2 regions of the Alteromonas sp. W364 genome follow, and region 2 is predicted to be linked to the other one. Evidence: predicted binding sites of a transcription regulator. Region 2 holds the regulator's gene; the other holds the start of a gene.
The links. The regulator FNR, encoded in region 2, switches genes on or off when oxygen is low (the NO sensors DNR and NnrR bind a similar motif). The targets are predictions, from matches to a motif close to TTGATCTAGATCAA.

Region 1 (7,735 bases), on a different contig from region 2:
AAAAAAGATAGTTTTATTTTCATTTTAAATATGGACTCTGTGAATGCTCCACCCGAGCATGTCAAATAGGAAAGGTCGAAACCTCGCTTATCAAGGCCGGTATCCGGGCTCACACAATCATTTCAAAACCTTCCCATGCAAAAAGAGGCACAGTGGTTGACGTCGTTATTCACGATGAATGAAAAGTGGAAAAGTGGACTCTTCCTGTGTTTACCGTTGCGGGGGCAGCGCTAGATTCTCACCAGCTTCCCGTTTAACTCATAGTTTGAAAATTCAGCTATGAGCACCTTGAACGTGGCGAATTATAAATGGATTCAAGCATTTGTGTAGCGTTATTCCGATATTTTTAGCTATGACATATAGCGAGTTCGCAGAGATTACCGACGCTTACAATTTGATAGGCTCTTCGTGCAACGCCGAATATTGCTCTTTCAAGGCTAAAATTTGATTTTCCCAATATTTATCCTCAGCGAACCAAGGGAATGCCTGAGGAAACGCGGGGTCTTCCCATCGTAGGCTAAGCCATGCCATGTAATGGACCATACGCATAGCGCGTAAAGGTTCGATTAACTTTAGCTCTTTAACATCGAAGGGCTGAAATTCTTCATAAGCTTCAACGAGTGTGTCCAACTGTATGAATTGCTGTTGTCTATCACCGGAAAGCATCATCCATAAGTCCTGAACCGCGGGGCCCATGCGACAATCATCCAGATCGACAAAGGTAGGCCCATCACGCCAGAGGATATTACCCGGATGCAAGTCGCCATGTAGTCTGATGTTTTTGTATGAGCCAGTAAATCGAGTTTTGGTTTCTTTAATGACCATATCTAAAATAGTATGAAACGCTGTTTGCAGGTGGTGAGGAAGCAAACTACCATTTTCTAATACGGTTTTAGGTGTGTCCAAGTAAGTCTGGACATCCATTGCGGGTCTAGTCTCGAATGACGACGATTGAGCAACTCGATGTATTCGGCCGATAAACCTGCCCATCCATTCAAGTTGGTCGAGGTTATCTACTTCAAACTGTCGACCACCGACAGAAGGAAATAGAGCGAATCGATAACCTTCATGCTCATGAAGGGTGTGTCCCGTTTGCGGAGCGTCGATATGAGACAAGCGCAAAGGCGCAACGACGGGGACTTCTTGCTCATGTAACTCGATTGAGAAGTCGTGTTCCTCTTGGATCTGGGTATTGGTCCAACGTTGAGGCCGGTAAAACTTCACAACATAACGTTGTTTGTCTTCACCTATGAATTGGTACACTCTATTTTCGTAGCTGTTGAGTGCTAAAAGCCCAGATTCGGCGCGCACACCCAAGGTTTCAATGGCATCCAGAATTAAATCTGGATGCAGACCTGCAAAGGTAAAGTCAGACATCAGTGAATATAAATTTAGTAGTTTCTTCTATTTTGATTATTTCACCATTTTCATCTTGTGTCTGTACATGAAATTTAAATTCGGTTATTTCTTCTGTCAGTGCATAGGGGTCACTGGTGACGCTGATCGGAAGTGTATAAACCTCACCTCCTCGCACTTGCACTTCGGATACGCCAACATAGTTGCCACTTTCCAAGCCACTGATACTGACTTTAAAAGTACGGTCCTGTTGTGATTTGTTAAGCAACTTCAGTGTATAAACGTTTTCTATAAGCCCTTGGTTTGTCTCACGATATAATGAATTTCGGTCTTTAATGATGTCGATTTCTAAGGGGACACGAGAGTAAATATCAAACACAAGCAAACTCGTCATAACAAGCAGAACAACCGCATAACCAATCAACTTGGGCCTAACTATCTTAGTGGTTCCGCCCGCCAGTTGGTGTTCTGATGTGAAGCTAATAAGGCCTTTATCATAACCCATCTTATCCATAACGCCGTTGCACGCATCTACGCAAGCGCCGCAGTTAATGCATTCGTATTGCAAACCATTTCGAATATCAATGCCTGTTGGGCAGACTTGAACACAGAGGTTACAGTCAATACAATCGCCAAGCCCTTTTTCTTGAAGTTGTTCTTGTGTCACTTTACGTGAGCGTGGTCCGCGCTTCTCGCCTCGTTCAGGGTTGTATGCAACAGTGAATGTATCTTTATCAAACATCGCTGATTGAAAACGTGCGTATGGGCACATGTGTGTGCACATAATTTCACGCATGTATCCAGCATTGCCATATGTACATACAGTGAAAAAGATGACGGAGAAACCAGCCCAGAAACTGACGTCAAAAGTGAAGAAGTCAACGAATAGGCTATCGATAGGTGTGAAGTAGCCTACGAAGGTGATGGATGTTAATAAGGCAACGCTTACCCAAGAGAAGTGCTTCAAGGTTTTACGGAAGAATTTGTCAGCGTCCATTTTCCGTTGGTCCAACTTCATTCTCTTATTTCGGCTACCCTCGATTTTTTCTTCAAACCAAATGTAGATAAAGGTCCAAGTTGTTTGTGGACACATAAACCCACACCACACGCGCCCAGCAAAAGTAGTGATAAAAAATAGAGCAAATGCGGAGACAATAAAAATATACGCAAGAATAGTCAGGTCTTGCGGCCAAAGTGTCATTGCAAAAATATTGAAACGTTGTTCTCCAATATCTAACAATACGGCTTGATTGCCGTTGTATTGAAGCCAAGGAATAAGCGCGAATACGCCTAGAAAGATCAAACCGAAGAAGCGTCGAATATTCTCCAGCATGCCTTCGACAGCTCTCACATAGATCCTGCTACGAGCTGGGTATGCTGATGAGTCACCACTATTTGAGGGTTTATGAATTTTTACCGGAGTGACGTCTTTGATATCAATTTTTTCGTTCATTAAGAACTCCGCGTGGGAAATGAAGAAGATACATAAATTTTAGGCTGACAGTATATCAAGAAGACGCAAGCAAATGTTAATTCAGATCAAATAAGAACAGTCTTTTCTTAAAGATTTTGTAAGCTTATATTTGAGCCATTTAGGTATACTTCAGGAAAACATACTAGCGTATTGTGGGAAATCATTGTATTTAACGTATGAATATCTATTATGTACTTAGGAATTTACTATCAACAATTAAGTACGCGTCTAAGGATCTACAGTTAATATGTGGCGAACATTTGTCATCATGATTGAAATTATTATATTAATCATTGTATTAAGGACGTCCTTTGTTCAATATTTCCTGTCTGACATCCAACAAACGGTGCTTGGTTGGATAGAAAACGTCGCTGAAATTCCTGAACAGCAGTCATTAGCTACGATACGCGAACGGTTTTTTCACAATAATATGTCTTTACAACCACACCAAACGGATTATGTGGTGTTGATTACCGACTCCAAAGAGTCGCTAACCAAATTCAATGAACGTTATTGTATAAATAATGACAAGAATCCATTCATCTACGGCGCGAATTTGAACCGCCTATGTGGTCACATCAAAGACAGCAAACTTTTCTAAATCTCAGGTCATTATTGAACCTGAACTTGATCTACGATGTCGTAGTAGTATATTTATTGAACAAGTTATGCGAAGGAGTGATAAATGAAATCAGTTAAATTTGGTCTAACATTATCGATTTTTATCTTTTCTGTGTCAGTACTATCTCAAGATATTAAAGAGCAAGAAGCTGATAAGGAAGCTGAGACAAAAGGTCCAGTTACTATAGAGTGGGTTAACCCTGAAGACTTCAGAGATGTTCGCCATCCGAGTGTATCAAGAGCGAAATACCGAGAGCGAGTGTTTGCGAAGTTAGAATCTCATTTCGACAAACTCGCTGAAGACCTTCCTGAGGGGTATCACTTGGCTCTTAAAGTAACCAACCTTGATATGGCTGGAGAAGTGCAAACAGCCACCCAAGCAGGCCTGATTGGTATGCATCATAGAGCTTCTGCAGGTTTTCAGGAATATAGAATAATGCGTGACATCGATATTCCTAGAATGACCTTTAGTTTTGAATTGAAAGATGCGGACGGAAAAGTAGTGCAATCAGAAGAAGTTAAGCTGAAAGATGTAGGCTTTCTAAACCGCACATCAACACGCTTCAAAAATAGACCATTGAAATATGAAAAAGCGATGGTATCTCGTTGGTTTAAAGAAACCTTTCTAGCTGAATCAGAAGCTTAATAATGGTAAATCCGGTGAAGGCTCAGTTTTTCGTCGGAACAACAGACACGTAATTTATGAAGAGCGCACCTTGCGCTCTTTTTTATTGAATTTTATTTTTCTGTTTATTAATTAAACAGGTTCTTTGAGAGCAGCTGGAAAACTGAATAACCATTTTTGTTCAGTATTTTATTTTTTTGCCGCAGAAGTTGAGTAGATTCAAGTACTTTAAAAATCCTACGCATTTTGTAAAACACCCTCGCAATAAATTCATTCAATTTGTCACACAAATGTAGTAATTTACCCATACCTTAGTATAGGAAAAAATACCTAACAGACGGACATATACAATGAAGATCAAAATGTTATCAGCGCTAATGCTTGGTGCACATTGTTTTACGGCTTCGGCGAACGTATTCATCTCAGAATACGTTGAAGGCTCAGGGAACAACAAAGCAATAGAAATATATAATAATAGCGACACTGGGGTTGATATCTCTCAACACCAAATAAAAGTGTACTTCAATGGTGGTAGCAGCGCAGGAACAACGATCAGTTTGTCCGGTGAAATAGCTCCCTTCAGTACCTATGTTGTAGCAACTACGAGTGCTGATGACGGCTTGAAAATGAACGCGCAGTTATTGACTGGCGCAAGCTTATTCAACGGTGACGATTTTATTGAATTGGTCGTTTCTAATGGCGCAGATAGCGAAACAGTGTTGGATACCATTGGTCAGTTTGAAGTTGACCCTGGATCAGCGTATTCCGTCACTGTGGATGGCGTAACATACTCAACTGCGAACAAAACTTTAGTTCGCCGCAGTAATATTACGATTGGGGACTCAGACGGCAGTAACGCGTTTGACCCAAGTGCTGAGTGGGAGGTTTTTTCGCAAGATGACTTCTCTAACATCGGTTCTCACACTACAACGGACACACCTGATGGTGGCTCGGACGGCGGATCTGATGGTGGTTCAGATGGCGGTTCTGATGGTGGTTCAGATGGAGGGTCTGACGGTGGTTCAGATGCATCTAATGGTGATTTAAGTGGCCAAGTCTGTACCAACTGTCCAGATCTAGCACAGTTTAAAGATCCGAGTGCTTTTGACGCGCAAGCTTATTATGCTGAAGTTGACCAACTTCTGAATGCCGAAGCAAGCGCAGCCCAGATTAAAGCAGCCCTGAGTTCGATTATATCTACAGATATACAACGACTGACTTACAGTGAAGTGTGGACTGCTCTAACCGCGACCGATGAAGACCCAAATAATAGTGACAACGTGATTCTTTTGTATTCAGGTCGTTCTATTCCGAAAGCTTCAAATGGCAGCGGCGCTGCATCAGGTGATGGTGACAACTGGAACCGTGAGCACTCTTGGCCAAAAAGCCATGGCTTTAGTAGCTCAAGTGATGAACCGTACACAGATATTCATCACCTTCGTCCAACTGATATTTCGATTAATGCTGCTCGCGGAAACTTAGACTACGATGAAAGCGACGCACCATTAAGCGATTCTCAGATTACATCTGAAACGGATCCATCGATACGTGCGTCAATTTTGGCCGCGACTGCAGACAACTTTGTAGATGGTGATTCTTTCGAACCCAATGCCAATGTGAAAGGTGACGTTGCGCGCATGATGTTTTACATGGATACGCGTTACGAGGCCGGTGGAACTTATATTGACCTCGTGCTTGTTGATCAGATTACTAGTACAGGCTCGCCAACTTTGGGTAAATTATGCACCTTGATCCAATGGCACAATGATGACCCAGTCAGTGAATTCGAAATAAATCGAAACGAACGCATTTATCAATATCAAGGCAACAGAAACCCATTTGTCGATAATCCTCAGTGGGTTGACTTGCTTTACTCATCTGAAACCTGTGGTGATGTGACTGGTGGCGGCTCTGACGGTGGTTCAGATGGCGGCTCTGACGGTGGTTCAGATGGCGGCTCTGACGGCGGTTCAGATGGTGGCTCTGACAGCGGTTCAGATGGTGGCTCTGACAGCGGTTCAGAAAGCGCACCAATGCTGATTACCGCTATTTTTGATGGTCCTCTCAGCGGCGGCACTCCTAAGGGTATCGAAATATTAGTGACTCAAGATATTCCAGACCTTTCAGTGTGTGCGGTGAGAACGGCTTCCAATGGCAACCAGCCAACGGGTGGCGATTACACTATCGATATTGGTGGTGACAACTCAGCTCAAAGCGGAGACTTCTTATACTTCTCGTCAGAATCTACTGGCTTTACTTCCTTTTTCGGTTTCGCGCCAAATGACACAACAGGTGAGTTGAGTATTAACGGTGATGATGCCGTTTTATTGGTTTGTGATGGCGTTGTCGTCGATGTATATGGTGTAGTTGGTGTTGATGGCTCGGGCGAAAACTGGGAATACCTAGATGGCTGGGCTTATCGTATCAGTGAAACAGGCCCTAGCACGACCTTTAACCCAAGTGAGTGGACTTTTAGTGGCCGAAATGCGCTTGACGGAGAGAGTAGTAACACAAACGCTATGATCCCTATTGGCACATACACGGCGGCAACTGGTGGTGTGTTCTTCTCTGAATATATTGAAGGTTCAAGCTTGAACAAAGCGGTTGAGATTGTGAACCTGAGTGGCGCAGCAATTGATTTAAGCGCATATTCTATTCGCTTATATTCAAATGGCAGCAGTTCAATCACTGCAGAATCTCCATTGAGTGGCACATTAGCGGCGAATGATGTTTATGTTATTGCGAACCCTGGTTTTGTCGATAATGCCGATATGCCTGTTGTCGATGCAATTAACTCTGTTGTGAATTTTAATGGTGATGATGCTTTTGCACTTGCTGATGCGAGCGGTAACATTGACGTTATTGGGCAGATTGGTGTTCGCCAAGTCTGGAGTGAAGGTGAAGCTTCTACTCAAAACGCGACGATTAGACGAAAAGCAAGTGTCACTGTTGGTGACGCTGATGGCACTAACGTCTTCAATCCTGCAATTGAATGGGATGGTTTCCCAATAAACGATACCAGCGACCTAGGTTTATATGGTGATGCAGGTGACGGCGGTGATGGTGGCGATCCAGTCGATGAAGCGATGTTAGGCCTATGCTTTGATCCTGCGACTCGTATCCATGAAGTGCAGGGCGATGCTGACACATCTCCTCTACTTGGACAGACTGTGGTTGTTGAGGGGCTTGTAACACTCGCTTCAAGTCAACTTGGCGGTTTCTTTATGCAAGAGGAAGATGCTGACCATGATAGTAACCCGTTAACGTCTGAAGGTGTCTTTGTCTCGACTGATTTCGAAGGTTTAGAGCTTCAAGAAGGTGATGTCGTTCGTGTGTTAGGTGCGGTTGCCGAACAATTTGGGAAAACCCAACTTAATGCAGAGTCAATTTCTTCATTCTGTAGCAGTGACTTCGCGACACCAGTAGTGTTGGAGTTACCATTAACAATCGACTTAGAGTCAGTCGAGAGCATGGTAATTGAAAGCTCTGAAGAATGGTTTGTGAATAATTTGCAAAACTATGGTCGTTTCGGTGAGCTAGTATTGGCGGATAAAGTTCGCTACAGCCCAACGCATTTATTCGCGACGGAATCAGCTGAAGCTGCAGCTCTAGACGCTGAAAATGATTTAAACCAAATTATCTTAGATGATTTGCTAAAC
Region 2 (7,735 bases):
GAAGAAGGCGTGTCTATGGGGCATGAGTTCGACGGCATTGAGGAGTTAAACAATCAACTTCCTCGTTGGTGGACGATCTTATTCTATATTTGTATCGTTTGGGGTGTCGCTTATTTGATTATCTACCCAGGCCTAGGCGGGTTTAAAGGTGTCATCGGTTGGACAAGTTCAAATCAAGGTGTGTTGTCTTTAGAAGAGTCAAAGTTGGCGCTAGAAGAAGACATTGCTGCAGGTAACTTGAACGAATATGCGCTACAAGTGAAGTATGCGAATGAAAAATTCGACCCTATCTTCGCTGAATACGCAAAGACGCCAGTTGAAGTCTTAGCAGAAAATGAAGAAGCTATTCAAGTTGGGCAACGTTTATTCTTGCAAAACTGTGCTCAATGCCATGGCTCTAATGCGAAGGGTGCGGCATCTGGCTTCCCTAACCTGACAGATGATGATTGGCTGTACGGCGGATCTGGTGACAAAATCAAGGAAACTCTCGTTTTAGGTCGTCGAGGCGCAATGCCAGGTTGGCTAAACAGTATGGGTGAAGACGGTGTTGCAGAGGTTGTTGCATATACTTTGAGCTTAAGTGGCAGAGATGTTGACCAAGGCTTGAAAGAAAAAGGTAAAGCACGTTTTGCTGTATGTGCTGCATGTCACGGTATGGATGGCAAAGGCAATCAATTGCTTGGTGCGCCTAACCTGACTGATAATATTTGGTTGTATGGCGGGAATGAAAAATCCGTGACACAAACACTTTATTACGGTCGAAATGGTGTTATGCCAGCCTTCAAAGAAACACTAGGTGAAGACAAAATTCACGTTGTCGCCGCTTACGTTTATAGCCTGTCTAACAGTCAGTAAAAAACGAACAAAAAGCCTCGAGTTCTCGGGGCTTTTCTTTATCTTATTCGGTATAATTTCTCTCGCTGTTGCAAACTCAGCAAAAGCTTTCTCAATTTTACCTTTGGAGTTTTATGGAAACGCAGGATATTAAACCTTGGTACAAACAATTCTACCCATGGTTTCTCATTTGTATTCCCCTTTCCTCTTTTATTGTCGGCGGGATTGTCATTAGTTACGCTACAGACGGAAGTGATAGTTTAGTCATTGATGACTATTACAAAGAAGGGAAAACAATCAATTCACGCTTAGATAAAATACAGGCAGCCAAGGAGCTAGAAATAAAAACATTATTCAATATTGATGATGGCATCATCTCAGTTGAGTTTATTTCAGGCCTACCTAGCACGCTAGAAGCATTGAAGTTGGATTTTTTCCATGTAACTCAGGAAGAGAAAGATTTTCATGTGTTATTGAGCGCTGATGCAAATGGTATCTACAGAGCTTCCACAGACGCTGATTATCAAGGTAAATGGCGAGTTCGATTAACGCCTTTAGATGAAGCTTGGAAAGTACAACAAAATGTAAATCTACCGGCACGTTCTCCTATCAAACTAGAGCCTTAGTCAACGAACATGAGCATCAATATTCCAGAAGGCGGCTGCTTTCACTGCGGTCTACCCAATCTTGAAGGCAACAAATACCCTGTTACGATTCTAGGTGTGAGTCATTCAATGTGTTGTCCAGGTTGCCAAGCTGTGGCTTCTTCAATTGTCGATAACGGGCTAGAAAGCTACTACGAATTTAGAACAGAGCCAGCAGCTCGTGGCGATGCAGCCTTAGATAATACCTTGGCTAAGTTAGCGGTTTATGATGAACCCGAATTACAAGAAGAATTCGTTTTTGATATTGGAACAGATAAAGAAATTCAACTCACCGTTGAAGGCATTACTTGCGCCGCTTGTGGTTGGTTAATAGAAAAGCAATTAGCTAAAACAAAGGGAATAAAGCAGGTATCTGTCAATGTTGGTGCTCGCAGAGCAATGGTCATTTGGGACAACAACGTTCTAAAACTTTCCCAAGTGTTAAGACAATTAAAAACAATCGGTTATGAATCCTTGCCGTTCCAAGCTGATAGCCATGAAGCTTCTTATCAACGAGAACAAAAAAGTTTTTTGAAAAAAGTAGGTCTGTCGGGCTTGATGACAATGCAAGTTATGATGTTAGCAATGGGTCAGTATTTCGACTTATTCGGTAATATCGATGCGGAAACAACTAAATATTTCAATTGGATAAGCTTAGTCCTTACGACTCCTGTGGTGTTATATGCAGGCAGTGTATTTTATCTCAGCGCAATGAAAGCAATTATGGCGCGAACGGTGAATATGGATATCCCGGTAACAATAGCTATTTTAGCAACCTATATCGCTGGTTTCTTTACGGTGAATAAACCGAATGCAGAGGTTTATTTTGAGTCTATTTGCATGTTCATCTTTTTCTTGTTGATTAGTCGTTTTTTGGAACATCGATCTAGACACAAAGCAACGCAGATATCTTCAAACATGTTAAAGCATATCCCGGTTACTGCCAATTTGTGGACAGGCAAAGAGACACGCTCCGTACTAGCAAAACAACTCAAAGTTGACGACCTCGTTTTGGTCAAGGCTGGTGAGATTATTCCAGTCGACGGATTCATTGTTGAGGGGAAAGCCCTACTAGATGAATCAATGCTTACCGGTGAGTTTGAGCCCGTAACAAAACAAGTTAACGACCCCGTGTTTGGCGGTACCATTAATCAAAATGGCGCTATCAAGTTGAAGGTAAGTAAAACCCTCAAACATGCAATGGTGAATCAAATACTTAGATTGCAAGAAACTGCCCTATCAAGTAAGCCCAAAGTGGCTCTCATTGCGGATAAACTGAGTCGTTACTTTGTGGTAGCTGTTTTAACGATTTCAGCACTTACCTATGCATTTTGGGCTTACCAAGGCAATGAGCACGCCTTTTGGATTACGATATCGGTACTTGTCGCAACCTGCCCGTGTGCACTAGGCTTGGCGACGCCATCTGCCCTTACATGCGCAATGGCTAGGTTAAACAAGCAAGGTATTTTGCTTAAACGAGCTGACGCTCTTGAGCAGCTTACTGAAGTTACCGACATTGTATTTGATAAAACAGGTACATTAACCCATGGTGAATTCACAATAGACAAGTCTTGGTTTGCTGATAACGAATCAGCGTCAATCGATAAATATCGAAGCATCGCAAAAAGTATAGAGTTGCAGTCTGAGCACCCTATTGCTAAGGCATTCGGATCATTAGAAACGCAGACTGATTTATTCGCCGTGGATGATTTGCAAGTAGTCATAGGTAAAGGCTTAAATTGTAAAATTGGAAAAAATCAATACCGTATCGGCTCTCCGAATTACATTCTAGGGAAGATTCCGGCCGAAGCGCTCAGTGAACAACAACGAAATGAACTTCAGGGGGCAAACGTACTCCTGAGTGAAAACGACACACTTGTCTCAGCATTCTGGTTAAGAGATAAGTTAAAAGAAGATGTGGTAGACGTCATCAAAGCCTTAGCTCCCTACGAGCAAACAATATTAAGTGGTGATACCTTACAGAATGTGACACATGTCGCTAACAGCCTAAATATTAAAAATACCGTGGCTGAACAAGCACCTGAACAAAAACTGATGTACATAAAACAACTTCAAGCAAATGGGCGCAGTGTATTAATGCTGGGTGATGGTATTAATGATGCACCTGTTTTAGCAGTGTCAGATGTTAGCGTCGCGGTGGGAAATGCATCTGATCTGGCTAAAAATGCGGCTGATGTTATTTTATTGAATCAAGACTTAGCCTCTCTATTACATGTCATCAATATGGCCAAACGTACTAAGCGAAAGATTAAGCAGAATATTGCGTGGGCGCTGTCGTACAACATACTTGTATTACCTTTTGCTATTGGTGGATTTCTAACACCTTGGATGGCGGCTCTAGGGATGTCGATAAGTTCTATTATAGTGGTGTATAATTCCACGCGTTTAATGCGCAACAGCTAGGAAGAAGCCGTGAGTATCATTTATGTATTGATCCCATTAGCCATTATCATCGTCGGAATTGCTATCGGTGTATTCTTTTGGGCAGTAAAAAGTAATCAGTTTGAAGACTTAGATCGTCAAGGGTACAGCATTCTATTTGATGACGATATCAAGTCAGAAAGTGCTGAAAAGACGAATGACGCAGCGGATAGCAACGCGAACGAACAACAGGCTGAATTAGCTAAAGACAAAAAAGAACCAAAGCGTTGAATCCCGATTTCAATCTATTAAGTGCATTTTTAATTGGGCTTGCTGGGGGGGTACACTGCATAGGCATGTGTGGCGGTATTGCTAGTGCTTTCACCTTTGCTATTCCGAAAAACGTTTCACAACTCCCCTATATCTGTGCCTACAACATTGGTCGTATATTGAGTTATACCGCAGCTGGCGCGTTAACAGGGTATATTGGCAGCATAATAAGCACCAGTGCGAATAACGCGTTCCCAATATTTCAAATAATTAGCATCGTGTTTATGGTGTTGCTGGCACTTTATATCAGTGATTGGTACAAAGGCCTTTCAGCAATAGAACGCCTGGGAAGCCATCTTTGGCGACATATTTCCCCGATTGGTAAAAAGCTTATCCCATTTAAAAACCCATTATACACAATAGCTTACGGGATGATTTGGGGTTGGCTGCCTTGTGGTTTAGTCTACTCCATGCTCAGTTGGTCATTGGCAAGCGAAAGTGTTTATCAAGGCGCTTCGATGATGTTGTTCTTTGGCTTGGGGACGCTACCTGCGGTCATGGCAACTAGCCTTGGTGCAGGTTTCTTACTGCCCATTTTTCAACATAAATACACTCGAAAAATGATTGCTATTCTACTACTTGCGTTTTCTTTGATCTTGACCTACGACCTTGTTACAGGTAATAATTGATCTGAAAATCATCAAAAAGAGTAAGTCATGGCAAAAGGTCCAGAACTCTCAATTCACTGCCAAAGTTGTAGCTTTAGTCATTTGTGTTTACCGGTTAGTTTAAACAAAAATGAACTTGATACCTTGGACGATATCATTGAGCGAAAAAAACCCCTTCATAAAAACGATAAATTAGTCCGTTATGGTGACAAATTCCATTCATTATATGCCGTACGTTCAGGTTCATTTAAATCTTATGTTAGTGATAAAGACGGTGTTGAGCAGATTATTGGGTTCCACTTCCCTGGCGATATTATCGGATTCGACGCATTGAAAGACGATAAGCATGGCAGTTATACCCAAGCGTTAGAAACTGCAATGGTGTGCGAACTGCCTTACGAGACCTTAGATGAGATGTCAGTCAGATTTCCAAAACTAAGACAACAAATCATGCGTTTCATGAGTGCTGAAATCAAACACGACCACGATTTGATGATGTTACTCAGTAAAAGAAGCGCAGAAGAGCGTCTTCTTCACTTTTTAAGTCACTTATCTCAGCGATTTGAAGAACGAGGCTTTTCCGCCAAGCAATTCAATTTATCGATGACGCGTAATGAAATTGGTAATTATTTGGGCTTGACGGTTGAGACTATTAGCCGCTTGCTAACCCGATTCCAAAAAGAAGATCTGATTAAGGTTGATGGCAAGTTAATCACTATTAGTGATTTCGACGGCATAAAGCAACGCCTTCCCGATATGGAAATAAACTTTACCCAAGTTTGTTAAGTTTATTATTCGCAAACTTGATCTGGGGCAATGTGGTTACTAGCACATTGCCCATAAATATCTACAATATACATAGATAACAACGTTCTGGAGAACACTATGTTTACTTGTAGCAAAATTTTAGCTGTCATTGACCCAAGCACAAAACAACAACCTTCACTCAATCGAGCTATTTTCCTTGCTGAAAAAACCGGCGCTAGCGTCGTTGCCCTATCCTCAATTTACGATAAGTCATATGACATGGCCGCGATCCTCACAAGCGACGAACGCTACGAAATGAAACAGGCAATGTTAGAACATGAATCGCTTAACCTAACTGCCCTGCTAAAGGAACTAACTACTGACGTTAACATTAGCACCAAGATTAAATGGCAAAAGAAGTTGCATGAATCCGTGGTGGAAACTTGCCAGGAAGAATCATGTGACCTGATTGTGAAATCCACTAAGAAGCATGGCATGTTAGCATCTAGTATTTTCACACCGAATGATTGGCATATTTTGCGCAACGCGCCTGTTGATGTGCTTTTGGTCAAAGATCATGAATGGACAAATAATGGTAAAGTCCTTGCTTCTATTGGTGTTTCAGCTAAAGATGATCAGCATATAAGCTTGAGTGATAAAATCGCTGAAACAGGAAATGAGCTAGCTAAATTGACGAACTCAACACTTCACTTGGCCAATTCTTATGCTGGCGCGCCTGTGCACATTGCCGTGGAAGTCCCGAATTTTGCGCCAGAAGTTTACAATCGTTCAGTACAAGAAAGACATACGAATAAGTTGAATGAGCTAGCCACGACTCATTCCCTTCAGGATGCTACGATGCATGTACTAGAGGGCTTGCCTGAAGATGTTATTCCTAAGCTAAGTAATGAACTGGACGCAGATTTACTGATAATAGGATCTGTTGGGCGAAGAGGTATTTCAGCAGCCCTGTTGGGGAATACTGCAGAAATGATTATCGATGCGGTTAATTGTGACACGCTCATCATAAAGCCATAAACAAACACCCTCGTTTTGTTACACAAAACCAAAGAGATGCCTAAATCGGGCATCTCTTTTCATTCCTTGTTTGCTTACCCAGACAACAAGCTTTAAAATGTGCGCCAAAGATTAGGTATGCGAGCATCATCCATACTTTTATAGGTCGGCACATTCACAGGCATACACAGTGGTTCAAACTTCAAACTTACCTAAGCAAAAATATAACAATGACAAACTCGTAAAGCGCATTCGCAGAAATGTGGGCAAAGCGATAGCAGACTATCAGATGATTGAAGATGGTGATGTTGTTATGGCTGCCATTAGTGGTGGCAAGGACAGCTTTGTGATGTTGGACATTTTGCTTAGTTTACAGCAATCAGCCCCGATTAATTTTGAGGTTATCGCCGTTAACTTGGACCAAAAGCAACCCGGTTTTCCAGAGGATATTCTACCGAGTTATTTGGAACAGAAAAATATTCCTTATTATATTATCGATAAAGACACCTACTCTGTTGTTAAGTCCAAAATAGAAGATGGAAAAACCACATGTGGATTGTGTTCACGTTTAAGGCGCGGAAGTTTATATTCCTTCGCTGAAAAAATTGGCGCGACTAAAATCGCCTTGGGTCATCACATGGATGATATGGTGGAAACAACCTTTTTAAACATGTTCTATGGTGCCAAGCTAAAATCCATGCCACCAAAGCTCTTATCAGATGATAAGCGCAACATCGTCATTCGCCCTCTAGCCTACTGCCGCGAGAAAGATATCGCTTCACTGGCTGCAATTCGAGAGTACCCTATCATTCCATGCAACCTTTGTGGTTCACAAGAAAACTTGCAACGTCAAAACGTGAAAGCAATGTTGAATGAATGGGATAGACAAACGCCTGGCAGAGTCGAGAATATCTTTAATGCTACAAAGAGCATTATCCCGAGCCAATTGGCTGATACCGACTTATTTGACTTCAAGGGGCTGCAAATAGACCGCAGTTCCGAACGTAAAGCGTATGACTTCAATAGTGAAGAAGTCTCTTCGACTAACATAGATGAATCTTTAGTGATTCAAATAGCAAACTTGTAAAAGGAATTTCATGAAAATTGGACTTGCATTAGGTGCAGGAGCAGCCAGAGGTTGGGCCCATATTGGGGTTATTCGCGCGTTACAGC

Region 1: a site for FNR is predicted at 2,886-2,899, ahead of ccoG (cytochrome c oxidase accessory protein CcoG). Genes of this name have one in related genera too.

Annotation. Positions count from the first base shown of each region.
Region 1 covers NZ_JAVRID010000002.1:170,003-177,737, forward strand. The annotation lists gene RM556_RS03585 (TonB-dependent receptor domain-containing protein) at 1-23, opposite strand, end outside; cobalamin riboswitch at 77-306, opposite strand; gene RM556_RS03590 (serine/threonine protein kinase) at 388-1,377, opposite strand; gene ccoG (cytochrome c oxidase accessory protein CcoG) at 1,370-2,809, opposite strand; gene RM556_RS03600 (hypothetical protein) at 3,078-3,431, shown strand; gene RM556_RS03605 (DUF3016 domain-containing protein) at 3,516-4,097, shown strand; gene RM556_RS03610 (ExeM/NucH family extracellular endonuclease) at 4,427-7,735, shown strand, end outside.
Region 2 covers NZ_JAVRID010000001.1:418,971-426,705, reverse strand. The annotation lists gene ccoP (cytochrome-c oxidase, cbb3-type subunit III) at 1-855, shown strand, start outside; gene RM556_RS01880 (FixH family protein) at 969-1,460, shown strand; gene RM556_RS01875 (heavy metal translocating P-type ATPase) at 1,470-3,902, shown strand; gene ccoS (cbb3-type cytochrome oxidase assembly protein CcoS) at 3,912-4,151, shown strand; gene RM556_RS01865 (sulfite exporter TauE/SafE family protein) at 4,148-4,819, shown strand; gene fnr (fumarate/nitrate reduction transcriptional regulator Fnr) at 4,847-5,584, shown strand; gene uspE (universal stress protein UspE) at 5,684-6,583, shown strand; gene ttcA (tRNA 2-thiocytidine(32) synthetase TtcA) at 6,753-7,649, shown strand; gene rssA (patatin-like phospholipase RssA) at 7,660-7,735, shown strand, end outside.